DNA from 4 places in the Streptomyces sp. NPDC004327 genome. Region 3 is predicted to be linked to each of the others. Evidence: riboswitches for the same ligand, from Rfam matches in the RefSeq annotation. Region 3 holds a riboswitch; each other region holds the start of a gene.
What was found. Region 3 has a riboswitch for cyclic di-AMP ahead of ACFYU9_RS23800 (M23 family metallopeptidase). Riboswitches for the same ligand answer to the same signal wherever they lie in the genome.
Positions count from the first base shown of each region.

Region 1: linked by a shared signal. The riboswitch ahead of ACFYU9_RS33750 (transglycosylase family protein) and the one ahead of ACFYU9_RS23800 (M23 family metallopeptidase) in region 3 are both predicted to bind cyclic di-AMP.
Region 2: linked by a shared signal. The riboswitch ahead of ACFYU9_RS17800 (peptidoglycan DD-metalloendopeptidase family protein) and the one ahead of ACFYU9_RS23800 (M23 family metallopeptidase) in region 3 are both predicted to bind cyclic di-AMP.
Region 4: linked by a shared signal. The riboswitch ahead of ACFYU9_RS14755 (C40 family peptidase) and the one ahead of ACFYU9_RS23800 (M23 family metallopeptidase) in region 3 are both predicted to bind cyclic di-AMP.

Region 1 is NZ_JBIAME010000012.1:82,738-89,624, forward strand. It holds gene ACFYU9_RS33730 (exopolyphosphatase) at 1-334, opposite strand, end outside; gene ACFYU9_RS33735 (DUF501 domain-containing protein) at 331-870, opposite strand; gene ACFYU9_RS33740 (septum formation initiator family protein) at 902-1,372, opposite strand; gene eno (phosphopyruvate hydratase) at 1,490-2,776, opposite strand; gene ACFYU9_RS33750 (transglycosylase family protein) at 3,027-3,731, opposite strand; cyclic di-AMP (ydaO/yuaA leader) riboswitch at 3,735-3,908, opposite strand; gene ACFYU9_RS33755 (transglycosylase family protein) at 4,167-5,177, opposite strand; gene ACFYU9_RS33760 (cytochrome P450) at 5,292-6,584, opposite strand; gene ACFYU9_RS33765 (alpha/beta fold hydrolase) at 6,670-6,887, shown strand, end outside.
Region 2 is NZ_JBIAME010000005.1:27,349-34,235, forward strand. It holds gene ACFYU9_RS17795 (SGNH/GDSL hydrolase family protein) at 1-392, opposite strand, end outside; gene ACFYU9_RS17800 (peptidoglycan DD-metalloendopeptidase family protein) at 568-1,539, opposite strand; cyclic di-AMP (ydaO/yuaA leader) riboswitch at 1,544-1,709, opposite strand; gene ACFYU9_RS17805 (tyrosine-protein phosphatase) at 2,086-2,883, shown strand; gene ACFYU9_RS17810 (DUF6126 family protein) at 2,902-3,051, opposite strand; gene ACFYU9_RS17815 (helix-turn-helix domain-containing protein) at 3,070-3,669, opposite strand; gene ACFYU9_RS17820 (aspartate aminotransferase family protein) at 3,757-5,142, opposite strand; gene hpnH (adenosyl-hopene transferase HpnH) at 5,139-6,164, opposite strand; gene ACFYU9_RS17830 (1-hydroxy-2-methyl-2-butenyl 4-diphosphate reductase) at 6,173-6,796, opposite strand.
Region 3 is NZ_JBIAME010000006.1:643,712-650,598, forward strand. It holds gene ACFYU9_RS23780 (hypothetical protein) at 1-208, shown strand, start outside; gene ACFYU9_RS23785 (PLP-dependent cysteine synthase family protein) at 308-1,351, shown strand; gene ACFYU9_RS23790 (MFS transporter) at 1,348-2,601, shown strand; gene ACFYU9_RS23795 (PP2C family protein-serine/threonine phosphatase) at 2,668-3,888, shown strand; cyclic di-AMP (ydaO/yuaA leader) riboswitch at 4,100-4,246, shown strand; gene ACFYU9_RS23800 (M23 family metallopeptidase) at 4,258-5,343, shown strand; gene ACFYU9_RS23805 (aldo/keto reductase) at 5,468-6,415, shown strand; gene ACFYU9_RS23810 (PrsW family intramembrane metalloprotease) at 6,581-6,887, opposite strand, start outside.
Region 4 is NZ_JBIAME010000004.1:99,498-106,384, reverse strand. It holds gene ACFYU9_RS14765 (ATP-dependent Clp protease proteolytic subunit) at 1-594, shown strand, start outside; gene ACFYU9_RS14760 (hypothetical protein) at 598-903, shown strand; cyclic di-AMP (ydaO/yuaA leader) riboswitch at 1,219-1,416, shown strand; gene ACFYU9_RS14755 (C40 family peptidase) at 1,420-1,896, shown strand; gene ACFYU9_RS14750 (ATP-binding protein) at 1,995-2,435, opposite strand; gene ACFYU9_RS14745 (8-amino-7-oxononanoate synthase) at 2,600-3,796, opposite strand; gene bioB (biotin synthase BioB) at 3,939-5,198, shown strand; gene ACFYU9_RS14735 (adenosylmethionine--8-amino-7-oxononanoate transaminase) at 5,191-6,471, shown strand; gene bioD (dethiobiotin synthase) at 6,569-6,887, shown strand, end outside.

The sequences.
Region 1 (6,887 bases), on a different contig from region 3:
TGATGACCTCGGGCTCGACGCCCAGGATCCCGACGACTCCCTTGACGAAGTCCTCGCGGTTCTCGGCGTCGCGGGAGGCGGAGGTGGCGACGAAGCGCAGCCGGTCGGCGCCGACGCCGAACTCCTCGATGACCCGGGCGTACTCGCGGCAGGCGGCGAAGGTGCGCTCCAGCGCCTCGGGCGCGAGCCGGCCCGTCTTGTCGACGCCCTGGCCGAGCCGGACGATCGTCATCCGCCGGTCCAGCTCGATCAGCTCACCGGTCCCGGGGTCGACGTCGGCGACGAGGAGGCGGATGGAGTTCGTGCCGCAGTCGATTCCGGCGACCCGGGTCACTGGCCGTCCTCGCTCTTCTCCGCGCACGGCGTGACGCAGGGGCCCTTCGCCCACCACTCGGGCAGCATCGCGAGCGCCTCGTCGCCGAACGGGTTCACGCCCGGTCCCGCGACCAGCGAGTGGCCGACGAGCACGTGCAGGCACTTGACCCGGTCCGGCATGCCGCCGGCGCTCGGGAAGCCCTCCAGGACCTCGATGGCGTCGCGGCGCGCGATGTAGTCCTCGTGCGCGGCCCGGTAGGCGGCGGCGAGCTCCGGGTCGGTGGCGAGCCGGGCCTGCATCTCCTTCATGACCCCGTTGGCCTCCAGGGTGCCGATGGCGGAGGCGGCACGCGGGCAGGTCAGGTAGTACGTGGTCGGGAACGGCGTGCCGTCGGGCAGCCGGGGCGCGGTCTCGACGACGTCCGGGTTGCCGCACGGGCAGCGGTGCGCGATGGCGCGCAGGCCGCGCGGCGGCCGGCCGAGCTGGGCCTCGAACGCGGCGACGTCGGCGTCGGTGGGCTCGGTGCGTGCGGTCTGCGGAGGGGGCGTTTCCATGTCTGCCTTGCTCGTCGGTGGTTCGGGTGGGTCAGCGTCGGTCGGCGCTGTCGACGCCGTCCCACAGGTTGTCGTACCAGGGGCGGTCGGTGCCGCCCTGGTCGGTGCGCGGCCGGGTCCGCGCGTCGGGGTCGTTCACGGTGAAGCCGGTCTCGCCGGGCAGCACGTAGTGCAGGTGCTCGCGGGCGAGCCGGCGGACGTAGGCCGGGTCCTGGAGGCGGGCCTTCTCGTCGCGCAGTTCCTCGACCCGCTTCGCCGCGTCGGCGGCCTTGCGTTCCTGGTCGGCGATCTCGCCCTGCTGGGAGACGTACTGCCGCATCGGGTAGGCGAGCGCCACCACGAGCGAGCAGACGACGAGCGCGAGGAAGGCCGCGCGGCCGGTGAGCCGGGAGCGGCGGGCCTGGCGGCGGGTCTGGGAGCGGTAGACACGGGCGGCGGTCTGCTCGCCGAGCAGCCTGATCCGGGTCGCGGTCGAGAACCGGTCCCGGTCCTTCACGGCCATGTCCTGCGGCTCCCCTGTGTCGCGTGTCCGGTGCAAACGTGCGTCCCCGCACACGGTACGGGACCGAGTGCGGGGACGTCCGTAACTACAGCGTCAGGGCAGGTCAGCCCTTGTCGCTCAGCCCTTGAAGCGCGGGAAGGCGCTGCGGCCGGCGTAGACCGCGGCGTCGTCGAGGATCTCCTCGATGCGCAGCAGCTGGTTGTACTTGGCGACGCGGTCCGAGCGGGCCGGGGCGCCGGTCTTGATCTGACCGCAGTTCACGGCGACGGCGAGGTCGGCGATGGTGACGTCCTCGGTCTCGCCGGAGCGGTGCGACATCATGCACTTGAAGCCGTTGCGCTGGGCCATCTCGACGGCGTCGAGGGTCTCGGTCAGCGAGCCGATCTGGTTGACCTTGACCAGGAGGGCGTTGGCGCTGCCCTCCTCGATGCCGCGGGCGAGGCGCTCCGGGTTGGTGACGAAGAGGTCGTCGCCGACGATCTGGACCTTGGCGCCGAGGCGGTCGGTGACGACCTTCCAGCCGGCCCAGTCGTCCTCGAACAGCGGGTCCTCGATGGAGACGAGCGGGTACGAGGCGACGAGCTCCTCGTAGTACTCGGTCATCTCGGCGGCCGAGCGGGACTGGCCCTCGAACTGGTACTTGCCGTCCTTGTAGAACTCGGACGCGGCGACGTCGAGCGCGAGCGCGATGTCCTTGCCCGGGGTGTAGCCGGCCTGCTTGATGGCCTCGACGATGAGGTCGAGCGCGGCGCGGTTGGACTCCAGGTTCGGGGCGAAGCCGCCCTCGTCGCCCAGGCCGGTGGACAGGCCCTTGGCGTGCAGGACCTTCTTGAGGGTGTGGTAGACCTCGGCGCCCCAGCGCAGGGCCTCGGAGAAGGACTCCGCGCCGATCGGGGCGATCATGAACTCCTGGATGTCCACGTTGGAGTCGGCGTGCGAGCCGCCGTTCAGGATGTTCATCATCGGAACGGGCAGCAGGTGCGCGTTCGGGCCGCCCAGGTAGCGGAAGAGCGGGAGGTCGGAGGCCTCGGAGGCGGCGTGCGCGACGGCGAGCGAGACGCCGAGGATGGCGTTGGCGCCGAGCGAGCCCTTGTTCTCGGTGGCGTCCAGGTCGAACATCGCCTGGTCGATCAGGCGCTGCTCGGTGGCGTCGTAGCCGACGAGCTCCGGGCCGATCTGCTCGATGACGGCGAGGACGGCCTTCTCGACGCCCTTGCCGAGGTAACGGTTGGGGTCCCCGTCGCGGAGCTCAATGGCCTCGAACGCACCAGTGGAGGCACCGGAGGGAACGGCAGCACGGCCGGTGCTGCCGTCGTCGAGGCCGACCTCGACCTCGACGGTGGGGTTGCCTCGGGAGTCCAGGATTTCCCGGGCTACGACGACGTCGATGGACGGCACGAGCATCTCCTTCTGGGATGTGACGCTGGTTGTGACGCATGCGGCAAGGTCTCGTTCGCCTTGCGACAAGAGCCTAACCGGCTCGGGGGCTCCGGCCAGCCGGGCGCCCGCCCCCTGGGACGAAAAAGGACCCAAGGGCATGCACAAGAGGACGAAAGACCTGGTTACCGATTAGTACGAAACGGCGACGAGACCGGCCCGGGGCGTAGTGCTCCGGGCCGGTCTCTCGTTCACCGCGGGGGGACAGCCGTCATGCTCACTTGAGGTGGAGCTGCTGGCCCGGGTAGATCAGGTCGGCGTCCTGGACGATGTCCTTGTTCAGCTGGAACAGCTTCTGCCAGCCGCCCTTGACGTGGTGCGCCTGGGCGATCTTGCTCAGCGTGTCGCCGGCCACGACCTTGTACTCGCCGTCGCCCTTCTTGACCTTCTTGCCGGTCGGGGTGGTGACGGTCTTGGCCGCGGGCTTCGGCGCGGTGCGCTTCTCGCTGCGGGTGGTCGGCTGCTCGGCGACGCGCTTGGGGGCCGGGGCGGCGGTCTTCGGCGCGGCCGGCTTCGGGGTGGAGACCTCGGCGGAGCCGCCGTCGTAGGAGGCGCCGGACAGGCCCACGCCACAGCTCGGCCAGGCGCCCTTGCCCTGACCCGCGAGGACCTTCTCGGCGACGGAGATCTGCTGCGACTTGGAGGCCAGGTCGGCGCGGGAGGCGTAGGCGGTGCCGCCGTACGCGGCCCAGGTGGAGTTGGTGAACTGCAGGCCGCCGTAGAAGCCGTTGCCCGTGTTGATGGACCAGTTGCCGCCGGACTCGCACTGGGCGACGGCGTCCCACTCGGAGGCGGTGGCGGCCGAGGCGGTGCCCGCGGTCATCAGCGGGGCGGCGACGGCGACGCCGGCGACACCGGCGAGCGTGACGACGCGGGTGGCCTTGGAGGGGCGGCGGTGTTTGCCCTTGCCGGAAAGCAGCATGGAAGTTCTCCTCACCGACGCCTGCGAGGTGAGCTGTCGGGTTCGGGCGAGTGAGTTGCCCGGCCGCGTGTCCTTGCACGCGGCTTCACCCCAAGCCGGTCGTCGGCCGTCTGTCTCAACGGCCGGGGCCGGCACTTACCTTGGGTCCCCCGCTCCTGCCTTCGGCGCTTGCGCGACGACTGTTCCCGGCGTCCGGCGGCAGGATTCGGCGTACCGGTCGGCGGGGCCCGCGGTGGCGAGCGGTCACGACCGTAGACACACGTCCGGGGGAAGTTCAAAGCCCATCAACCCGGAAAAATCGCCCCTACTTGCACTCCGTCAGGTGACGTTTGCGCAGGTGAGGGGCGACTTCAGCAAAGTGTGCGGACGCAATACCGCCGTTCGGCAAGAGAGACTCATGTCTCACTTGCGCATAAACGGACATTCAGGAGCTAATTACCCCTCAGGCGGAGCCTGGGCCGCCGGCGTCCCGAGGTCCAACTCAAGGCTCTGACCAGGCAGGATGAGGTTCGGGTCGGTGCCGACCGTCTTCTTGTTGGCGTCGTAGAGCGCGGTCCAGCCGCCGGGCAGGGCGTTCTGCTGTGCAATGTCCGACAGGCTGTCACCCGGCTTGACGGTGTATTCGTCCCCGTTGCCCGCCTTGTCCGACTCGTCCACCTTGCCGGTGGCGGCGTCACCGGTCGCCCCGTCGGCCGGAGCGGCGTGGCGCCCGGATTCGCGCGCGGTGTCCGTGTTGCCCGCTTCGTCTGTCGCGGCGTCACCGCGGTGCTTGCCCTTGCCCGAAGCGGGCGAGGTGGACGTATCGGGTGTTTCCGGCGTTACGGAGGTGTCGGGCGTGGCGGGAGTGGTGGGCGCGCCGGGAGTCGCCGGGGTCGTCGCCGGGGTCGTCGGCGTGGCCGAGTTCGAGGGGGACGAGGTCGACGGGGAGGCCGGGGCCGACGGGGAGGCCGGCGGCTCGGTGGCCTTCGTGCCCGACTCGGTGGGCAGCCCCTCCGTGCGGTTCGACTCGTGGACGGGGGTCGTGGACTGCTTGGGCGCTCCACCCGGTCCCGGGTCGACGGCGGGCTTCCTGCCGTCGTTCGTCAGGCCGGCGATGGGCGCGCAGGTGGCCCACTGGGTGTCGCCGGCGGCGAGGGCCTTGTCGGCGATCGCGATCTGCTGGGCGCGGCTGGCGAGGTCGGCGCTGGGCGCGTAGGCGAGGCCGCCGTGCCGCTCCCAGCTGTCCTGGGTGAACTGGAGGCCCCCGTAGAGCCCGTTGCCGAAGTTGGCGCTCCAGGCGCCGCCCGACTCGCACTCGGCGACCCGGTCCCAGGTGGGCGCGTCGGCGGCGGAGGCGGAGCCGGTGGCGAGCAGCGGCAGCGCCATGGCCGAGCCGGTGACTCCCGCGGCGACGACGATCGCGGGGGCCTGGCGGGGTCTGCGGTGACGTCCGTTCCCGGAGCGCATGCGGAGTGCCTTTCGCGTGACTGCTGAGACTGCGGGTGAACGTAGCGGCATTCGAACGCACGTCACAAGTCGATGCAGCGGAGATCACGCGAACATCACATTATTGACGCTCCGTCAGTTTCGCGCGGCTTTGTGGGAAGCGCTGAACTCCACCGGAAGCGTGCGCAGGCCACGCATGATGAGCCCGCCGCGCCACCGGAGTTCCGCCGGATCGGCCCCAAGTCGCAGGTCCGGCAGGCGAGTCAGGAGCGTCGCCAGCGCCGTCTGCCCCTCCAGGCGCGCCAGCGGAGCCCCGAGGCAGTAGTGGATGCCGTGCCCGTAGCCCAGGTGCTGGTTGTCGCGGCGCGCCAGATCGAGAGTGTCCGGCTCGTCGAACCGCGCCGGGTCGCGGTCCGCGGCCGCGAGGACCACCAGGACCGGGTCGCCGGCCGGGATCTCCTGCCCGCCGATGGTCAGCGCCTCGGTGGCGAACCTCCAGGTGGCCAGCTCGACCGGCCCGTCGTACCGCAGCAGCTCCTCGATCCCGGTCTCCAGCAGGCCCGTCTCGCCCGCCGCGATCGACTCCTGGAGCCGTGCGCGCTGCCCGGGGTTGCGCAGCAGGGCGTAGACCCCGTTCCCGATCAGGTTGACCGTCGTCTCGAAGCCCGCGAAGAGAAGGATGAAGGCCATCGCGGCGGCCTCGTTCTCGGTGAGGTGCTCGCCGTGGTCGGACGCCTTGATCAGCCCGGAGATCAGGTCGTCGCCCGGCTCCTCGCGCTTGCGGTGGATGAGCTCGGCCAGATAGCCGCGCATCTTCTTCACCGACCGCGCCACGCCGCCGCGCGGCCCGCCGCCGTGCCGGATCATCATCCCGGCCCAGTCGCGGAAGTCGTCCTGGTCCTCGCGGGGCACGCCGAGCATGTCGCAGATCGCGTAGATCGGCAGCGGGAACGCGAACTCGTGGATGAGGTCCGCGCTCCCCTTCTCTCCGTGCTGTTTCGCGATGATGTCGTCGATGAGCCGGTCGGTCAGCTCCTGCACCCGCGGCGCGAACTCCGCGACCCGGCGCGGCGTGAACGCCTTCGACACCAGCCGGCGCAGCCGGGTGTGGTCCGGCGGGTCGATGTTGAGCAGGTGCGTCATCAGCTCGGCCTTGCGCTCGCCCGGGATCCCCGTCTTGCCCTTGGCGTGCGCCGGCTCGTCGTGGTGCGCCGGGTTCTTCGAGAGCCGCTGGTCCGCCAGCGCCTGGCGCGCGTCCGCGTACCGCGTCACCAACCACGCCTCGACCCCGCTCGGCAGCGTGGCCTTGTGCACGGGCGCGTGCTCGCGCAGCCAGGCGTACGCCGGGTACGGATCGGTGGCGAACTCCCAGGTGAAGAGCTCGGGGGCCGGCGGCGGGACGGGGGGTACGGAGGGGGTGGCGCTCACCCTCCGACGGTACAAGGCCGGGGATTGTCAGACCCAACCCGTAGGGTCTTCGGCAAGATCGCAGTCGAGGGGTAAGGGATCTGCCATGACCACGTCCACGACCGAGTCCACGGGCTTCGACACGGTGACCTCCGCCGACGGCACCGTCATCGCCTTCGAGCGGCACGGCTCCGGCGCCGGCCCCACCGTCGTCCTCGTCGGCGGCGCCTTCATGACCCGCGCCGCGTCCGCCGAGCTGGCCGCGCTGCTCGCCGAGCACGTCACCGTGATCACCTACGACCGCCGGGGCCGCGGCGACAGCGG
Region 2 (6,887 bases), on a different contig from region 3:
AAGCCGGTCGTCACCATGACGGTGCCGACGGCGGAGGTCAGGTCGGCGACGGCGCGCTCGAAACGCTCGGCGACGTCGTCGGGGTCGGTCCCGGGGCGGATGATGTCGTTGCCCCCGGCGCAGAAGGTCACCAGGTCCGGGGCGAGTTCCTTCGCCCGCGGCACCTGTTCCGTGACGATCTGGTCGAGAAGGCGCCCCCGTACGGCCAGATTGGCGTAGCGGAAGGCGTCGTGCTCAGGCAGCTGGTCGGCGAGCAGGACCGCGAATCGGTCCGCCCAGCCGACGAAATTCCCGTCGGGCCCGGGGTCTCCCACGCCCTCGGTGAAGCTGTCACCGATCGCCGCGTACGACCCGAATGCGTTCTTGTCTCGTGATCTCGAATCGTCTGCCACGGGACCACATCTTTCCCTTACGCGTGTGACCTACGCGACCGTAAGGAGGGGTTGACGGCGGGTGACATATGCCACGAGGTAAAGATCACGTCAAGCAGGAATAAGCGGGGCCATCGGTGATGGCCCCGCTTATGGTCCGTCAGACGCTCCAGAAGCGTCCGAAGCGGCAGACGCGTCAGATCGCGACGCCGTGCTGGCGAAGGGCGGCCAGCGGGTCGATGTCGGAGCCGTAGTCCGGCCCGGTGCGCATCTCGAAGTGCAGGTGCGGGCCGGTGACGTTGCCGGTGGCGCCGGAGAGGCCGATCACCTGGCCGGCGGTGACGGTCTGGCCGGCGCTGACGGAGATCGAGGAGAGGTGGCCGTACTGCGAGAAGGTGCCGTCGGCGTGCTGGATGACGATCTGGTTGCCGTAGGCGCCGCCCCAGCCGGCGGAGTAGACGGTGCCGGGGCCGACCGCGTGGACGGCCGTGCCGGTGTCGGCGATGAAGTCGACGCCGGTGTGGTAGCCGGAGGACCACATCGCGCCCGGCGTCTTGTACGCGGTGGAGATGCCACCGCTGACGGGGACGACCCAGCCGGTGGAGGAGGTCGTGCCGGTCGACGCGGAGGACGACGAGGCCGAGGAGGAGGAAGCGGCGGACGAGGAGGAGGCGGGGGCCGCGGCCGGCTTCGCCGTGCGCTCGGCACTGCGCGAGGCGCGCTGCCCGTCGGCGGAGGACTGCGGGGCGGCGGTCGTCGCCGGGTGGGCCTTGGCGTGGTTCCTGCCGCCGAGGACCAGCTTCATGCCGGGCAGGATCAGCGAGGGGTTCTCGCCGACGACCTGGCGGTTGTCGCGGTAGAGCTGGTGCCAGCCGCCGGCCAGGTGGTGCTCGGAGGCGATCTTCGACAGGTAGTCGCCGCGCACCACGGTGTACGACGCGGGGGCGGCGGACGCGGCGGCCGGGGCCTGGGCGGGGGTGACGGCGGCGGGGGCCGCGGCGGCGACGGCCCGCTGGGGGGCCGCGGCCGGGGCGGCCTGCTCGGCGGCGTGGGCGCCGGTCGCGCCGATCAGCGGGAGCGCGACGACGGCGCCACCCGTGCCGGCGGCGACGAACCCGCGGGTGATCGGGTTGGCCTTGGTACGGCGGTGCTTACCCTTCGCGGGCATGGCGAATTCCTCTCCGTCGCCTGCGAGGTGAGCTGTCGGGTTCGGACTGGAGATGTCCGGCCGCGCCTTCGCGCGGCTTCACCCCGAGCCGTCCTTCGAGCGTGATGCGTCGAGGGATCGGCAAAGTACCTGGGTCCCCCGCTCCTGCCTGACACGGGTGGGTGCGGATTCCGGGCGGCGGCAGGATTCGGCGGTCCGTCCGGATTGAGCGCGACGCTAGACGAGCCGGGTCGACGCGAACAAGCCATGGATTTCCGGCCACTCTTGATCACGTGAAATCCGGCCGGAATTCCGGTCACCCTGCGTCGATGACGGGCCTTCGATTTCCCTTTCCCCAAAGGAATTCGAAAAAGACGATCAGCCACGGTCCGTCACGTTTATGACGCTGCTCACGCCCCGATTCCCATCTCCCCTGCAACCAGGGCGCGTTATCACCAAACCCACAATACGGACAGATCGACCATTCCCACCCCGAGGGGGTGTGCCACTGGCATCCGACCCTGGATGATTGCCCGAGGAACCGATCTCGAGAGACCAGGAGCAACCGTGACGCAAGCGACCACCGAGCCCGAGCTCGCCGGCGTACGCAACTTCCGTGACCTGGGCGGCCTGCCGACCACGGACGGCCGGGCGGTGCGCCCCGGACAGCTGTTCCGCAGCGGCCACCTGGCACACGCCACCGAGGAGGACGCCGCGTTCCTCGCCACCCTGTCGCTGCACACGGTCTTCGACTTCCGCAACGACGCGGACCGGCGGATCGAGGGACCGGACGTGGACCTTCCGGGGACACGGAACGTGAACATCCCCCTCAGCGACCCGGCCGACGGCAAGGAGTTCTGGAACCTGGTGCGCACCGGCGACGTGGAGCAGCTGCGCGGGCTCCTGGCCGACGGCAAGGCGGCGGCCCGGATGTCCGGTTCGTACCGGAAGATGATCGTGGAGAAGACGGCCGAGCACAGCCGGGTCCTGCACGCGATGGCCGAGGACAGCGTCCCGGTCCTGATGCACTGCGCCGCCGGGAAGGACCGGGCCGGCCTGGCGATCGCGATATCGCTGCTGGCGCTCGGGGTCGAGCGCGGGGCGATCGAGGAGGACTACCTGAAGTCCAACGCCCCGCACCGCCGCTACAAGGTGCAGCGCAGCTCCACCGCCCCGGACGCGATGTCGCCGGAGGTGATGGAGCTGCTCGCGCCGCTGTTCGACGCGCGGGCGGAGTATCTGCGGGCCGCCTTCGAGGCGATCGAGACGACCTGGGGCTCGGTCGACGCCTATCTCGCCGAGGGCCTGAAGCTGGCCCCCGAGACCCGGGAGCGGCTGCGCGAGCGGATGCTCACGGAGGCGTAGCCCCGGCGCGGGCCGCCGCTACTTCGCGCCCATCGCGAAGAGCAGGTAGAGGAAGGCGGCGAAGAGGTGACCGGCGACCAGATAGGCGAAGAGCCGGAGCACCAGGCCCTTGGGGAACTTGCCCTCACCGCGCTCCTCGCCGGTGACCGGTACGGACTTCTCGGACATGTCTTTCCTTTCTGGACCTCAGCGGCGGTGCGGGGTCCCGTCGCCGAGGCACAGCTCGGCGGCGGGGCTCTGCATCAGGGTGTGGACGAAGAGCAGCTCGGCCCCGGCCTGGGTGGCGGCACCGATCCGGTGCGGGGTGAGCGAGTCGAAATGGGCGCTGTCCCCGGGATCGAGGACGTGCACCGTCTCGCCGAGCGCGAGCCGCACCCGGCCCTCCAGGACGTGGATCCACTCCTCGCCCGGGTGGACCCGCACGATGTCGGCGCGGGTGGCGTAGGGGACGTGGACCCGCAGGCACTGCAGGGCGCGTCCGGCGCCCCCGGCCTGGCGGTAGATCCAGCCGTCGGCCTCGACCGGATCGGAGCGTCCGGCCCGGACCACCGGGTCACGCTCCGGCGGCGCCTCGCCGAGCAGCTCGGAGACCGTCGTACCGTAGATACGTGCGAGCGCGAGCAGCATCGGCAGCGAGGGCTGCCGGTTGCCCGTCTCGAGCCGCGACAGATGGGCCGGCGAGAGCCCGGCGCGCTGGGCGGCCGCCTCCAGGGTGAGCCCGCGCCTGCGGCGCAGGTCGCGCAGCCGTGGGGCGACGTCGGGTACGACGTCGGTGACGTGGTCCATGCGTCCATTGCGCCAGGCTTGTGCCTCTGAGGCAACTTTCTTGCCTCAGAGGCAAAACCCGCGCACCGAAGCCGCCGGAAGAACGCGTCAGCGCTGCGCGACGGCCTGCTTGACCAGCGTCTTTCCGAAGTCCCACAGGAGTCCGCCGCCGCCGTGGGCGTCGTCCATCACCGCGGTGAAGGCGGTCACGAAGCGGTCGACGTCCGCCTCGTCGATGATCAGCGGCGGGATGAGCTTGATGACCTCCAGGTGGTCTCCGGACACCTGGGTCAGGATGTGGTGGCGCTGGAGCAGCGGCACCACGACCATCTGGGCGAAGAGGCCCTTGCGGGCCGCCTGGAGCATGGTCCAGCGGCTGCGAAGGCCCAGCGACGACGGCCGGCCGAACTCGATGCCGATCATCAGGCCGCGGCCGCGGACCTCCTTGAGCAGCTCGTAGCGCGGTACGAGCGCGCGCAGCCGGGAGGCGAGCAGCTCGCCCGTCCGGCGCGCGCGGGCGACGGTGTCCTCGCTCTCCATGACCGAGAGCACGGCGAGGCCGGCGGCCATGGCCTGCGCGTTGGAGCCGAAGCTGGCCGAGTGGACCAGGACCCGGTCCATCGAGGAGTAGACCTTCTTGAAGATCCAGTCCTTGCCGAGGGTGGCGCCGACCGGCACATAGCCGCCGGAGAGCGCCTTGGCGACGCAGACCAGGTCGGGCTCGACACCGTCCTCGTGCTGGTAGGCATAGAAGTCGCCGGTCCGGCCGAGGCCGGTCTGCACCTCGTCGGCGATCAGGAGCGCGCCGTGCCGGTGGAGCAGCTCCTGGGCGGCCCGCAGGAAGCCTGGCGGGCTCTGGTGGACGCCCTTGCCCTGGACGGGCTCGACGACGAAGCCGGCCACGTCGCCCTTGCGCAGCTCCCGCTCCAGGGCGTCGAGGTCGCCGAGCCCGATCTCCGTGTCGGGCAGCAGCGGCGCGAAGCCGTCCCGGAAGCCCTTCTCCCCGTTGACGGAGAGGGAGCCGGTGGTGAGGCCGTGGAAGGCGTGCGCGCAGTAGACGATCCTGGGCCGCCCGGTGGCGTACCGGGCGAACTTCAGGGCGGTCTCGACGGCCTCGGTGCCGCTGTTGCCGAAGAAGACCCGGTCGAGGTGCGGGCTGTGGGCGAGCAGCCGCTCGGCGAGGAGCCCGGGCAGCGGCGGGCAGTCGAAGCGGGTGAGGTCGGCGAGCTCGGCGTCGAGGACGTCGTGCAGCGCCTTGCGGACGACCGGGTGGTGCCGGCCGAGCCCCATGACCCCGAAGCCGGCGAGCATGTCGAGGTAGTCGTTGCCCTCGGCGTCCCAGAAGTGCGCGCCCTCGGCCCGTACGTAGGTCCGGTCGAATCCGATGGTGTGGAGCATGCGCGGGAGCTGGTGGTTGAGGTGGCGGGCGTGCAGCTCGTAGCGCTCGCCGCCGCGCTCGGCCAGCAGCGCCCGCAGGTCGAACTCGCCGGTCATGACGTGGAGTTCCCGTTGACGGTCTCGCGGACCGCGCGCAGCGACTCCTTGAGGGAGCCCATGGTGGCGAGGACGGCGGTGGGCTCGTAACCGCAGTGCGCCATGCAGTTGGCGCAGCGCGGGTCCCGGCCGCGGCCGTACTTGTCCCAGTCGGTCTCCTCGATGAGTTCGCGGTACGTGGGGACGTAGCCGTCGCTCATCAGGTAGCAGGGGCGCTGCCACCCGAAGAGGGAGTAGTTGGGGATCGCCCACGCGGTGCAGGGGAAGTCGGCCTTGCCTTCCAGGAAGTCCAGGAAGAGCGGCGAGTGGTTCAGCCGCCAGCGGCGCCGGTTTCCGCCCGCGAACGCCTTCCGGAAGAGTTCCCTGGTCTGTTCGACGCCGAGGAAGTGCTCCTGGTCGGGGGCCTTTTCGTAGGCGTAGGCGGGCGAGATCATCATCTCGTCCACCTGGAGGTCGTCATTGAGGAAGTTGAGCACCTCGATGACGGTCTGCGGGGTGTCGGTGTTGAAGAAGGTCGAATTGGTGGTGACCCGGAATCCGCGCCGCTTGGCCTCCTTGATGGCCGCGACCGCCTCGTCGAACACGCCCTCCTTGGCGACGGATTCGTCGTGCCGCTCGCGCAGCCCGTCGATGTGCACGGCGAAGGCGAAGTACGGGGAGGGGGTGAACTCGTCGAGCTTCTTGCGCAGCAGCATCGCGTTGGTGCACAGGAAGACGTACTTCCTCTTGGCCACCAACTGGCGCACGATCTCGTCGATCTGAGGGTGCATCAGGGGTTCGCCGCCGGCGATGGACACCATCGGAGCGCCGGACTCCAGGACGGCGCCGACCGCCTGGGCGACCGGCATGCGCTGCTTGAGGACGCCCGCCGGGTGCTGGATCTTGCCGCAGCCCTCGCACTTGAGGTTGCAGGCGAACAGCGGCTCGAGCTCGACGATCAGCGGGAACTTGTCACGCTTGCGGAGCTTCTGTTCGAAGAGATAGGTCCCGACCCGGATGGACTGACGGAGCGGCATGGCCATGACTCGGCTCACCTCCTGGGGAGCAGCAAAGAACGGTGCCATTCGAAGAAAGCGGGAAGGACGGCACGGAGAACGCGGAACGCCGATATTCCCCCGCGTACGGTGCCGATCCGGACCAGTTCATGTTCTGGAGCGTCCACGACCACCCGGACGGCCGCAACCGGGCGGGGTCCGACTGCGGTCGCGGTGCGCAGGGTGGCGGCGGACTCCATGTCGACGGCGATGGCCCCGCCGGCCGCGAGCGCGGCCCGCTCCGGGCCGCGCACCACGTGGTCGGAGCCGGTCAGCGGGCCGGTGTGGACGGTGTGCCCGGGCAGGGCGCGGGCGAGCGCCTTGACGAGCAGCTCGGTGCCGGCGCAGGGCGTGACGCCGTCGGCGTCGCGGGTCTCCTCGGCGACGACGATGTCGCCGGGGTGCATACCGGGCGCGAGGCCCGCGCAGAAGCCGGAGGCGATGACGGCCGCGTCCCGCCAGGGCTCACGGGCCAGCGCCCGGGCCACGCCCCGGCGGGCGTGCGCCGGGCCCATCCCGGTCCGTACGACCGCGAGCGGCGCGGGCGCCCCGGCCCGGTCGCCGCTGCGCAGCGCCAGCTTCTCGATGCCGAGCGCGCAGGCGACGATCAGCGGCGGCACGGCGAGTCCGGCACCGGCCGCGGCCCGGGCCCGTACGGGATGCCCGGCCCCGGCCCGTACGGGATCCGAGGCCCGTACCGGACCGCCGGCC
Region 3 (6,887 bases):
GCCCGGTGAGGGCTGGTCGTTCGACGCGCACCTGCCCGCGCAGGTCACGGGGACACAGCTGTCCGCGCCGAGCGCCGGCGGCGCCGTCCTCGTCCCGCACGACGAGGTGTTCCCCGCGCACCCGCGGGCGCGCTGCGTCCGCGACAGAGCGGGCCCCGGCCCCGAGCCCGGCAGCCTGCTCGTCACCCTCGGAGTGAACCGGAACTGAGCCGGGTCCCGTACGCGCCCCGCGTACCCGCACCCGACCTCGGCTCCTTCCGCATGCCCCCATGCGGGCATGCGCCCACTCCAAGGGACGCGAACCCCCATGACACTCCCTGCCAACCCCGCCAACCTGTTCTCCGTCGCCGAGCAGACCGTCGGCAACACCCCGGTGCTGTGGACGGACGACGGCTACTGGGCCAAGCTCGAAGGCTTCAACTTCGGCGGCATCAAGGACCGCGCCGCGCTCTACATGGTCGAGCAGGCCCGCCGCCGCGGCGAGCTGCGGCCCGGCGCCCCGATCGTCGAGTCCACCTCCGGCACCCTGGGCCTCGGCCTGGCGCTCGCCGGGATCCTGCACGGCCACCCGGTGCACGTCGTCACCGACCCCGGCCTGGAGCCGATCGTCGAGCGGATGCTCGTCGCGCACGGCGCCCAGGTGCACGTCGTGCCCGAGCCGTCCCCGGCCGGCGGCTGGCAGCAGGCCCGGATGGACCGGGTCGCCGAGCTGCTCCTCGCGCTCCCCGGGGCCTGGTGGCCGAACCAGTACGGGAACCCCGACAACCAGCGGGCGTACGGCGCACTCGCCACCGAACTGTCCGAACAGCTGGACCGGATCGACGTGCTGGTCTGCGCGGTCGGCACCGGCGGCCACTCCGCCGGCATCTCCCGCGCGCTGCGCGCCACCAGCAGCCCCGCGCTGGAACTCGTCGGCGTCGACTCGGTGAACTCCACCGTCTTCGGCCTGCCGGCCGGACCGCGCCTGATGCGCGGCCTCGGCTCCTCGATCCACCCGGCCAACGTCGACCACGCCGCCTTCGACGAGGTCCACTGGGTGGCCCCGGCGGAATCGGTGCGGGCGGCCCGCCGGCTCGCCGCCCGGCAGTTCGCGACGGGCGGCTGGAGCGTCGGCGCGGTCGCGCTGGTCGCCGGCTGGCTGGCCCGCACCCGGCCGCGCGGCACCCGGATCGCGGCCGTCTTCCCCGACGGGCCGCAGCGCTACTTCGACACGGTCTTCAACGACGAGTACTGCGCGGCGCACGGGCTGCTCGACGGCCCCGTGCGGGAGGAGCCGGCGGCGTACGCGGAGGGCGAGCCGGTCACCGGCTGGACCCGCCGTCAGCTGACCCGCGAGGAGCCGGTCCGTTGAGCGCGACGACGGTGCCCGCCCGGGGCGGGATCTGGAAGCAGAGCCGGAGCTTCGACCCGGCCGTGCGGCTGCTCTTCCTCAACCAGCTCACCATCAACCTCGGCTTCTACATGCTGATGCCGTACCTGGCGGCCCATCTGGCCGACGGCCTCGGCATGGCGGCCTGGGCGGTCGGTCTCGTGCTCGGCGCGCGCAACCTGTCGCAGCAGGGCATGTTCCTGGTCGGCGGCGCGCTCGCCGACCGGCTCGGCTTCAAGCCGCTGATCGTCGCCGGCTGCGCGCTGCGGACGGCCGGCTTCGGGGCGCTCGCGTTCGCGCAGTCGCTGCCCTGGCTGATCGCCGCGTCGCTGGCGACGGGCCTGGCGGGCGCGCTGTTCAACCCGGCGGTGCGGGCCTATGTCGCGGCGGAGGCGGGGGAGCGGCGCGTGGAGGCGTTCGCGCTGTTCAACGCCTACTACCAGGCGGGCATCCTGTTCGGGCCGCTCGTCGGGGTGGCGCTGACCGGGGTGTCGTTCCGGCTGACGTGCGTGGTGGCCGCGGTGCTGTTCGCCGGGCTCACCGTCGTCCAGCTGCGGCATCTGCCCGTACGGCGCAAGGCGGCCGAGGAGGCCGCCTCGTCGGAGGGGGCGGCGCAGGGGCAGTTCCGGTCGGCGCTGGCCAACCGCACCTTCTGGCTGTTCTCGCTGGCCATGACCGGCTCGTACGTGCTGTCCTTCCAGGTCTATCTGGCGCTGCCGCTCGCGGCCGACGGGACGGCGGCGACCACGGCCCTGTTCGTGGTGTCGGCGCTGGTCGCGCTGGCCGGGCAGCTGCGGATCACCGCCTGGTGCAAGGCGCGGCTCAGCCGCGAGCGGTGCCTGGTGCTCGGGCTCGGGCTGATGGGGGCGGCGTTCCTGGTGCCGGCGGCGCTCGGTCGCTCGCTGCCGGCGCTCCTCGCGTGCGCGGCGGTCCTGGCGGTGGCGAACGCGGTGCTCTACCCGTACGAGATGGACACGGTCGTCGCGCTGTCCCGGGGGCGCTGGGTGGCCACCCACTACGGGCTCTACAACACCGTCTGCGGGATCGGCATCACGCTCGGGAACCTGGGCACGGGCGCCCTGCTCGACGTGACCGGCTGGTCGGCGGCGCCCTGGCTGGTGCTCTGCGCGGTCGGCCTCGGGTGCGCGGCGGCCATGGCGGCGCTCGCGCGCGGCGGGCGGCTCGCCGTACGCCAACCGGCCGAGGAGGAGTCGCCGAGCCGGGCCGGCTGACCGCACCCTGGGGAGGGCGCGGGTACGTCCGCGGCCCGGACCCGGGACCAGGGAGCGGAGCACAGCGTGGCGCGAGCGGCGGTGCGGCGCGGGCCGGGGGACGACACCCCCGGCCCCGACCCCGGCCCGTACCGGGGCGCCCGCACGTTCATCCGCGCGCTGCCGCCCCTGCTGATCGTGGGCGGGGTGCTCTACGACCTGGCGACCCCGCCCACCTTCACGGCGGCGCCGCTGTTCTCGGCGGCGCCGCTGATCGCCGCGCCGTTCTTCTCGACCCTGATCACGCTGCTCACCGGCGTCGCCGCGGTGCTCGCCAGCATCGGCCTGCACTTCTACAACGGGACCGTGGACGAGATCCCCTCGCTCACGGAGACGCTGACCGTGGTGACGGTCGCGGCGCTCGGTCTGCTGATCAACCGGGTGGTGCGGCGCAGCGGCGAACGGCTCGCCTCGGCGCGGGAGATCGCGGAGACCGCGCAGCGGGCGGTGCTTCCTGCGCCCGCCGGGCGGATCGGCGGGCTGCGGATCGCGGCCCGGTACGAGGCGGCGCGCGCGGACGCCTTCATCGGCGGCGACCTGTTCGCCGTGCAGGACACCCCGCACGGGGTCCGGCTCGTGGTCGGCGACGTGCGGGGCAAGGGGCTGGAGGCCGTGGAGGCGGTCACGGTCCTCATCGGCGCCTTCCGGGAGGCGGCCGAGCAGGAGGCGAGCCTGGAGGGCGTGGCGGCGCGGCTCGACCGGGCGCTGGCACGGGAGGCCACGCGGCGGGAGGGCCTGGACGCCGTCGAGGGGTTCACGACGGCGGTGCTCGCCGAGTTCCCGGGCGGTCACGGAGGTGTCGTACGGGTGGTGAACCGCGGGCATCCCGAGCCGCTGCTGCTGTACGAGGACGGGGGCGTGGCGCTGCTGCGGCCGAGCGAGGCGGCGCTGCCGCTGGGGATGGGCGACCTGGCGGCGTGGCCGGACCGGGTGGACGAGACGCCGTTCCCGGCGGGCGCGACCCTGCTGTTCTACACGGACGGCCTGTCGGAGGCGCGGGACGCGGGCGGTGTCTTCTACGACCCGGCGGTGCGGCTCGTGGGGCGGCTCTTCCCGGGGCCGGAGGAGCTGCTGGACGCGCTGGTGGCGGACGTGCGCCGGCACACGGGCGGGGACTCCACGGACGACATGGCGCTGCTCGCGGTGAGCCGGCCGGCGGTGGGGCGGCCGGAGTCGCGGCGGACGATGCCGGTGGTGCCGCCGGAAGGCCCGCCGATTGTCCCGCCTGGCGATCCCGAGGGCTCATGACGGGGTGTAGTCGATGGATCTCCCTCCGATAACAATTGACGGAATGTCAGACTCCTCTTGTGACCTGAGCTTTTTCTGAAGGGGTCTCAACTCGGGCGATTCCCTCTCAATTCAGTGAATGATCAAGAGGAACAGCTTGGAATCGAGTGCCCGTGTCTATTAACGTTCGATAACGCAGCGCGGTCGTCCCAGCCGTCGCAAGAGGCGGCACCGTGCGCACGCGCCGAATCCCGCAAGGGAACCGGGGAACCACCACTTGGGGTGAATCGGGCCCCGCCGCACCCGTGCGGCACGCCCGTAGGAGACCTTCCTGCTCCGAACCCGTCAGCTAACCCGGTAGGCGAGAAGGAAGGAAAGGAGAGCGCCTCCGTGGCCTCCAACACCCCCGCTCCGCATACCCCCTTCGCCTCCTACGACGCCCCTGGCGCGGGTGGCACGGACGGGGCGGCCGAGGAGTGGAACCCCACCGAGGACTCCCTGCGGGCCCAGAGCCGTTCCGGCGGGCGCCACCGCGTGGTCAAGCAGCGCTCCAACTTCGCCCGCTCCTCCACCGTCCTCGGCGTCGGTGTCATCGCCGCCGTCGGCGCCGGCGGCCTCGCCTCCGCGCAGGCCAAGCCGCCCGTCTCGATCGCCCTGCCCGACCTGCCGGACGTCCACCTGCCCGACGCGAGCGAACTCCCCGGCGTCGGCGCGCTGATCGGCCACGACGACAACGGCGACAATGCCGACACCGCGGGCAACGGCAACACCCAGCCGCTCACCGCCGTCACCTACACCGCCGGCGAGGGCGACACCGCCGGCGCCGAGCAGACGAAGACGGCCGCCGACGCCGGCGAGGCCCTGCGCGCCCGCATCCTCCAGCAGGCCGAGCAGCAGCAGGCCGTCGCCGACGCCGCCGAGAAGGCGAAGGCGGAGAAGGCCGCCGCCGAGAAGGCGGCCGCGGAGGCCGCCGCCAAGGCCACCGCCGCGGAGAAGGCCGCCGCCGAGGCGAAGAAGAAGGCCGAGGCGGAGGCCGCGGCGAAGGCCGAGGCCGAGCGCCTGGCCAAGCTCGCCGCCAGCTTCTCGCTGCCGACCTCCTCGTACACGATCACCTCGACCTACGGCGAGGCCGGCTCGATGTGGTCCTCCGGCTACCACACCGGCCTGGACTTCGCCGCGCCCACCGGCACCCCGGTCAAGGCCGTCCACAGCGGCACCGTGAAGTCGGCCGGCTGGTCCGGCTCCTACGGCTACCGGATCGTCCTGGAGCTCGAGGACGGCACCGAGGTCTGGTACTGCCACCTCTCCTCGATGACGGTCTCCGTCGGCCAGTCCGTCGGCACCGCCGACACCATCGGCCGCGTCGGCGCCACCGGCAACGTCACCGGCCCCCACCTCCACCTGGAGGTCCACACGGGGTCGGGCGACCGCGTGGACCCGGGCGCCTGGCTGCGCTCGAAGGGCCTCAGCTACTGACCTCCCGCGGCGCCCGCCTCCGGCCACCGGCCGGGGGCGGGCGCCGGCGTGTTCGGCCGGCGCCTCGCCGTGACGGGCCCGGGCGGCCGGAATAGGCCCGGTGGCGTGGAGGGTTGATCAATCCATGACTTCTCTTCGCCGACTGGGCGACTCCGACCTGCACGTCTTCCCGCTCGCCCTCGGTGGCAACGTCTTCGGCTGGAGCGCCGACGAGGCGCAGTCCTTCGCCGTCCTCGACGCCTACGCCGCCGCGGGCGGCAATTTCGTCGACACCGCCGACGTCTACTCGGAGTGGGCCGAGGGCCACGAGGGCGGCGAGTCCGAGACCGTCATCGGCCGCTGGCTCGCCTCCCGCGGCAACCGCTCCGACGTCCTCGTCGCCACCAAGGTCGGCGCCCACTCCCGCTACAAGGGCCTGAGCGCCCCGACGATCAAGGCCGGCGCGGAGGAGTCGCTGCGCCGCCTCGGCACCGACTACATCGACCTCTACTACACGCACTTCGACGACGAGTCCGTGCCCGTCGAGGAGATCGTCACCGCCCTCGACCAGCTGGTGAAGGACGGCAAGGTGCGCGCCGTCGCCGCCTCCAACATCTCCCCCGAGCGGCTGCGCGCCTCCCTCGACTTCGCCGAGGCCGAGGGCCTCGCCCGCTATGTCGCCCTCCAGCCGCACTACAACCTGGTCTCCCGGGAGACCTACGAGGGCCCGCTCATGGACACCGTGGCGCAGGCCGGCCTCGCGGCCGTGCCGTACTTCGGGCTCGCGGCCGGCTTCCTCACCGGCAAGTACCGACCCGGCAGGACCGTCGACAGCGTCCGCGCCCCGCGGGTCGCCGAGCTCGTCGAATCCGAGCGCGGCGGGCGGGTGCTCGCCGCCCTGGACGCCGTCGCCGAGGCCCATGACGCCGAGGTCGCCTCCGTCGCCCTCGCCTGGCTGGCCGCCCGCCCGACCGTCGTCGCCCCGATCGCCTCGGCGCGCACGGTCGAGCAGCTCCCGGCGCTGCTCGCGTCCACCGAGCTGAAGCTGACGGAGGCCGAGCTGGCCGCCCTCACGGAGGCGTCGGCGCTGTAGGGGCGTCTTGCCGATCAGGCCGGATCGGGGTCGGACAGACCTCAGGAGCCGAGTGCCGAGCCCGAGCGCCGAGTGCCGGGCGGAGCAGTCGGGGCCGGGGTCGCCGGCCCTGGGCCCAGGGCCGGGGTCGCCGGCCGGCCCGAGGCGGCCGGGGGAGCGGGTGCTCTAGCTGCGGTACGGGTTGTAGCCGCCGTAGTCCAGGTACTGCGGCGGCGCCCACACCCGGCCCGTCGCCCGTGCCGCGTACGACAGCGCGGGCGAGGCGACCGCCCGGCGCTGCCACAGGTGGTGCAGCAGCTCCTGCTCGCGGGCCGCGAAGTCCGGCACGGCCTGGCCGCGCCGGGCCCGGTGCCGCAGGAAGGCCAGCGTCGTCGCGAACGCCTCGTACTCGCCGACGGCCTGCGCGGCCGGCTTGCCGTGGCTGCGGGCGGCGAAGTTGCGGGCCATCGAGCGGGCCCGCATGGAGGAGAGC
Region 4 (6,887 bases), on a different contig from region 3:
CGCACCGGCTCCGGGACCCGCACCCTCGACCCCTACGCGAAGCTCCTGGAGGAGCGGATCGTCTTCCTGGGCACGCCGGTCGACGAGATCGCGGCGGGCGATGTGATCGCCCAGTTCCTGCATCTCGACTACGCGGCCCCGGAGCGGGTGATCAGCCTCTACATCAACTCCCCCGGCGGCTCCGTCAGCGCCATGACCTCGATCTACGACACGATCCGCACGGTCTCGTGCGAGGTGGAGACCATCTGCCTCGGCCAGGCCGTCGGGCCGGCCGCGGTGCTGCTCGCGGCGGGCTCTGCGGGGCGCCGGCTCACGCTGCCGGGTTCCCGGATCGTCCTTCAGCAGCCCTCCCTCGACGAGCCGTTGCAGGGGCAGCCCAGCGATCTGGACGTCCAGGCCCGCGAGCTGCTGCGGCAGCGGGAGCTGATCTCCCGGATGCTCGCCGAGCACACCGGACGGGAGCGGGCCCGGATCGACGCCGACATCGACCGGACCACCGTGTTCGACGCGCCGGGCGCGCTCGCGTACGGCCTGGTGGACCAGGTGGTCCGCAGCCGCCGGGAGTCCGCGGCCGACGGTCACGGGGAGCGGTGAGCCGTGGTCCCGGACCTGCCGCCGCTGCCCGCGCTCACCCGCGCCGAGGGTGAACTCGTCGACGCGTACCTCGAGGTCGTCGATCTGCTCGGGCGGATCAATCCCGCCAGGTCCTCGCACACCTATGGAGCGCTGCGGGCCGCGCAGGCCCTGGTCGGGCGGGCGGCGGCGCTGCGCGAGGCGCTGACGCTGATGCACGCGCGGGGCGAGAGCGAGGTGCACGCGGACACACTCGCCCGCGCGCTGCGGGTGTTGGACGGTGAGCGCCGCGCGGCCCGCGTCACCGTGCCCCGAAGCCCGGTGAGTTGACACGGGGGCGTGTCGTGTCGAGGTCCACTCGGGCCAGCGGGACCGCAGAATCGCTCCCCCGTTCGGCGTAGTCGACGTATCGACATAGAGCTCGGCTATGTTGCGCAACAGGTGTACGCATCTGGCGGAACAGGGCGTTCCACCCCTGGTGGAGGACTCGTCGCGGACATCTCGGACGATCACCAAACCTGACTGTCCACCCGAATGGATCAGTCGTGAGGAGCCTCACATATCGCCGTTTCCACTCGGATTTCGGCCAGGACGTGGGTCAAGATCCCTGTCGACGACAAGCCCCCGCCACCCGAGGCGGGGCGGTCCGGGCGGACGCCGAGTCCTGCCGCCGTCCCGGATGTCTGGTCGACAGGAGTGGATCGGCAGGAGTGGAGGACCCGAGCAGTACGGGACGTCCGGGCCAGTGGGACGTTCCTTGGGGTGAAGCCGCAGCCGCGGCCGGGCATCTTCGCCTGCCCGAACCCGACAGGTCATCCTTCACAGGCGGCTGACGAAGGGTTGCGCATGACTGCGCAGATTCATGTCCCGTCCCTGCTGTCCCGGGCCGGAGCCGTCTCGGCTCTCACTCTCGCCGCCGTCGGCGGCACGCTGCTCGCCCCAGGAGCGGCGCCGGAGGCCCAGGCCGCGAGCTCGTACGCCAACACGGCGCTGAGCATCGCCGCCTCCAAGAAGGGATCGCCCTACCGGTACGGCGCATCAGGCCCCAGCAGGTTCGACTGCTCGGGTCTCACGCTCTACTCGTACAAGAGGGCGGGCAAGACGCTGCCCCGCACCGCGCAGCAGCAGTACAACACCACGCGTCACATCTCGGCGGCGAGCCGCCAGAAGGGGGACCTGGTCTTCTTCCACTCCGGCGGAAGGGTGTACCACGTCGGGATCTACGCGGGTAACAACGCGATCTGGCACTCGCCGAAGACCGGATCGTGGGTGAAGCTGGAACGGATCTGGACCTCCAGAGTCCTCTACGGCCGGGTCCGCTGACCCGCCGGCCGGCCCCGTAGCGGGCCGTCGCAGCGAACCCGCCCCAGCGGGCCCGTTCAGCGGGCCCGTCTCAGCGGACGCGTCTCAGTAGGACCGTCTCAGCCGGGAACCGCCGCCGGCCAGGGCAGCTCGATCCACACGGTCTTGCCGCCCTCGGCCGTCGGCGTCACCGACAGCCGGCCGCCCGCCTCGGCGGCCAGCGAGCGGATGATCATCATGCCGCGCCCGTTGTCCTGCTGGACGGCGGCCGGCAGGCGCTTGGGCCAGCGGGGGTGGCTGTCCGTCACCCCGACGCGCAGCCGCTCGTCCCGGTCGAGCCGGACGTCGACCGTGAAGGTCGGCGACTGCCCGAAGGTGTGCTGGACGGCGTTGGTCGCCAGCTCGGACACGATGAGCCGGACCGCCTCGGCCGTCTCGCTGGCGTCCGCAGCGCCGCCGAGCCCCCAGGAGACGAGCACCTCGGCGACGTACCGCCGGGCGGCGGAGACCGATGCGGGGTCGCTCGGCAGCGTGACGGTTGCTTCCTGGTGGTCTGCCATGGCGACGCTGTCCCTTTCCCCTCCGGGCCGGGCCCGGATTGCGCTTCGCGCCAGAGTGCCACCGATCGTGCCGCCCTGGGCGGCGATCCACCAAGTTATACGGATATCTGTCGCCCGAAGCGGTGAACCGTGCGACGGGCGGCCCGACGGCCGCGTGGCGGTCGCTAGGCGCCCTGCGGAGCGGTCCGCACGATCGTCGTCACCGCGCGCTCGATCTCGGCGTCGGTGAGGTCCGCGCGCGCGGTCAGCCGCAGCCGGGAGATGCCGTCCGGGACCGACGGCGGGCGGAAGCAGCCGACGGCGAGCCCGAGTTCGCGGCAGTCGGCGGCCCAGCCGAGGGCCTCGTTGGGGCCGGGCGCGCGGACCGAGACGACGGCGGCGTCGGGGTGGGCGGCGGTGAGGCCGGCCTCGGTGAGCCGGCGGTGCAGGGTCGTCGCGACCGTACGGGCCCGGGCCGCGAGGCCCGGATCGGCGGCGATCAGCCGCAGGCTCGCCAGCGCGCCGCCCGTCGCCGCCGGGGCGAGGCCGGTGTCGAAGATGAAGGTGCGGGCCGCGTTGACCAGGTGCTCGATCACCCGGGCCGGGCCGAGGACCGCACCGCCCTGGCTGCCCAGCGACTTGGACAGCGTCAGCGTCGCCACCACGTCCGGCGCGCCCGCGAGCCCGGCCCCGTGCGGCGCCCCGCGCCCGCCGTCGCCGAGGACGCCGAAGCCGTGCGCGTCGTCCACGACCAGGCCCGCGCCGTGCTCCCGGCAGGCCGCCGCGAGTTCGGCGAGCGGTGCCCGGTCGCCGTCCACGGAGAAGACGGAGTCGCTGACCACGAGGGCCCGGCGGCCCGGGTGCGCGGCGAGCGTCTTCCCGACGGCCTCCGGGTCGGCGTGCGGCACCACCGCGGTCTCGGCGCGGGCGAGCCGGCAGCCGTCGACGATCGAGGCGTGGTTGGCGGCGTCGGAGACGATCAGCCCGTCGCGGTCGGACAGCGCGGTGAGCGCGGCCAGGTTGGCGGCGTAGCCGGAGGAGAAGACGAGCGCGGCCTCGAATCCGCAGAACTCGGCGAGTTCGCGCTCCAGCCGGGCGTGCAGCCGGGTCGAGCCGGTGACGAGCCGGGAGCCGGTGGCGCCCGCGCCCCAGCGGCGCGCCGCTTCCGCCGCCGCCTCGGTGACCTCCGGGCGGCGGGTGAGGCCCAGGTAGTCGTTGCTCGCGAGGTCGAGCAGCTCGGACTCGGCGGCCCGGGGCCTGAGCGTGCGTACGAGACCGGACTCGGCGCGCTGCCGCGCGGCGGCCCCGGTCCAGTCGAAGGCGGCCCGGCGCGGGTCCGGCGCCTCCCCGGAGGCGGACGGGTCCAGGGCGTACGACGGCATGGCAGATCCTTTTGTAGGCAGCGCACAGACCCTAACCGGCCGCGGCCGAGGTCAGGGTGTGGCCATACACACACCTCAAACGGGGTCGTTTGTTCAGTTCCTCCTTGGCCGCGGGGTGTGCGGTAGGCCAGGATCAGCCCTTATGGACCTGCTGAACACGCTGGTGGAGAAGGGGCTGCGGCGCGAGACGCCGACCCGCGAAGAAGCGCTCGCCGTGCTGGCGACCTCCGACGACGAACTGCTCGATGTGGTGGCCGCGGCCGGCAAGGTGCGCCGCCAGTGGTTCGGCCGCCGGGTGAAGCTCAACTACCTCGTCAACCTGAAGTCCGGGCTCTGCCCCGAGGACTGCTCCTACTGCTCGCAGCGGCTCGGCTCCAAGGCCGAGATCCTCAAGTACACCTGGCTGAAGCCCGAGGAGGCGTCCGAGGCCGCCGCGGCCGGTGTGGCCGGCGGCGCCAAGCGGGTCTGCCTGGTGGCGAGCGGCCGCGGTCCGACGGACCGCGACGTCGACCGGGTCGGCAAGACCATCGAGGCGATCAAGGAGCAGAACGAGGGCGTGGAGGTCTGCGCCTGCCTCGGTCTGCTCTCCGACGGCCAGGCGGAGCGGCTGAAGGAGGCCGGCGCCGACGCGTACAACCACAACCTGAACACGTCCGAGGCCACGTACGCGGGCATCACCAAGACCCACACGTACGCGGACCGGGTGGACACCGTGCAGAAGGCGCACGCCGCCGGTCTGTCGGCCTGCTCGGGTCTGATCGCGGGCATGGGCGAGAGCGACGAGGACCTGGTCGACGTCGTGTTCGCGCTGCGCGAGCTGGACTCCGACTCGGTGCCGGTCAACTTCCTGATCCCCTTCGAGGGCACCCCGCTCGCCAAGGAGTGGAACCTCTCCCCGCAGCGCTGCCTGCGGATCCTCGCGATGGTCCGGTTCGTCTGCCCCGACGTCGAGGTGCGGATCGCCGGCGGCCGTGAGGTGCACCTGCGCTCGATGCAGCCGCTGGCGCTGAACATCGCGAACTCGATCTTCCTCGGCGACTACCTGACCAGCGAGGGCCAGGCCGGCCAGGCCGACCTCGACATGATCGCGGACGCGGGCTTCGAGGTGGAGGGCGCGGGCACGACGACGCTGCCGAAGCACCGCGCGGACGCGCTCGCCGCGGCGGGCGGCGGCTGTGGTTCCCAGGCGTCGGCGGGCTGCGGCTCGCACGAGGCGGCGGAGGGCGCGGGCTGCGGCTCGCACGCCGAGGCCGGCGGCTGCGGTCCGTGCGGCGGTCACGCGCAGGCGGCCCCCTCGGCCGAGCCCGCCGCCGAGCCCGCGAGCGAGGTGCCGGGTGCGCGTCCCGACCTCGTGGCGGTGCGCCGCCGCGGTGCCGGGACGGAGCTCGCCCCGAATGCGTAACGACGAGCTGCTCGCCCTGGACCGGGCGCACGTGTGGCATCCGTACGGGCCCATGCCGGGACGTACGGAGCCGCTGGTCGTCGAGTCCGCGTCGGGTGTCCGGCTCCGCCTCGCCGAACCGGTGCACGGCCAGGCCGAGTTGATCGACGGCATGTCCTCGTGGTGGTCGGCGCTCCACGGCTACAACCACCCCGTCCTCAACGAGGCGGCGCACGGCCAGCTGGACCGGATGAGCCACGTCATGTTCGGCGGGCTCACCCACGAGCCGGCCGTGCGGCTCGCCACCCGCCTGGTCGAGATCACCCCGGAGCCCCTCCAGCACGTCTTCCTCAGCGACTCCGGCTCGGTCTCCGTCGAGGTCGCGGCCAAGATGTGCCTGCAGTACTGGCGCTCGGTGGGCCGGCCCGGCAAGCAGCTCCTGATGACCTGGCGCGGCGGCTACCACGGGGACACCTGGCAGCCGATGTCTCTGTGCGACCCCGAGGGCGGGATGCACGAGCTGTGGTCGGGCGTGCTCCAGCGCCAGGTCTTCGTCGACGCGCCGCCGGTCACGTACGAGGAGTCGTACGCCCGGATGCTGCGGGAGCAGATCGCTCTCCACGCGGACGAGGTCGCCGCGGTGATCGTGGAGCCGGTGGTGCAGAACGCGGGCGGGATGCGGTTCCACCCGCCCGAGTACCTGCGCGTCCTCCGCGAGGCGTGCGACGAGCACGGGGTCCTGCTGATCTTCGACGAGATCGCGACCGGCTTCGGCCGTACGGGCACGCTGTTCGGCGCCGACCAGGCCGGCGTCTCGCCCGATGTGATGTGCGTGGGCAAGGCGCTGACGGGCGGTTACCTGTCGATGGCGGCCACGCTCTGCACGACGGAGATCGCCGAGGGCATCTCGCGCGGCGAGGTTCCCGTCCTGGCGCACGGGCCGACCTTCATGGGCAATCCGCTGGCGTCTGCGGTGGCCTGCGCGTCGATCGACCTGCTGATGTCCCAGGACTGGGCACTGGAGGTCAAGCGCATCGAGACGGGACTCCGCGAGGGGCTCGCCCCCGCCGCGGAACTCCCCGGTGTGCGCGAGGTGCGGGTGCTCGGCGCCATCGGCGTCGTCCAGCTCGACCACGACGTCGACATGGCGGCGGCCACGGAGGCGGCGGTCCGGGCGGGCGTGTGGCTGCGCCCGTTCCGCGACCTGATCTACACGATGCCGCCGTACGTGACGGGCGACGAGGACCTGGCCCGCATCTGCGCGGCGGTCCGCGAGGCGGCGCGGGCGGGCTGAGAGGCCGCAAGGCTCCGGCCGTGCGGGGCTCTCGTCCCGCACGGCCCGGCCCGTCCACGCCCCCGCTCCCCCCTTACGGACAAAGGACAGACATCCCATGAGCATCATCGTCATCACCGGCACCAACACCGAGGTCGGCAAGACCGTCGTGACCGCCGCTCTCGCCGCCACCGCCACTGCCGCCGGGCGTTCCGTCGCCGTCCTCAAGCCCGCTCAGACCGGTGTCGCGCCCGGCGAGCCCGGCGACGCCGACGACGTCGCGCGTCTCTCCGGCGCCGTGACCATCGCTGAACTCGCTCGTTTCCCCGAGCCGTTGGCGCCAGGGACGGCGGCTCGGCGGGCCGGCATGGCGCCGGTGCGGCCGGCCGAGGTCGCCGACGCCGCACGCAAGCTGGCCGAGGAGCACGACCTGGTCC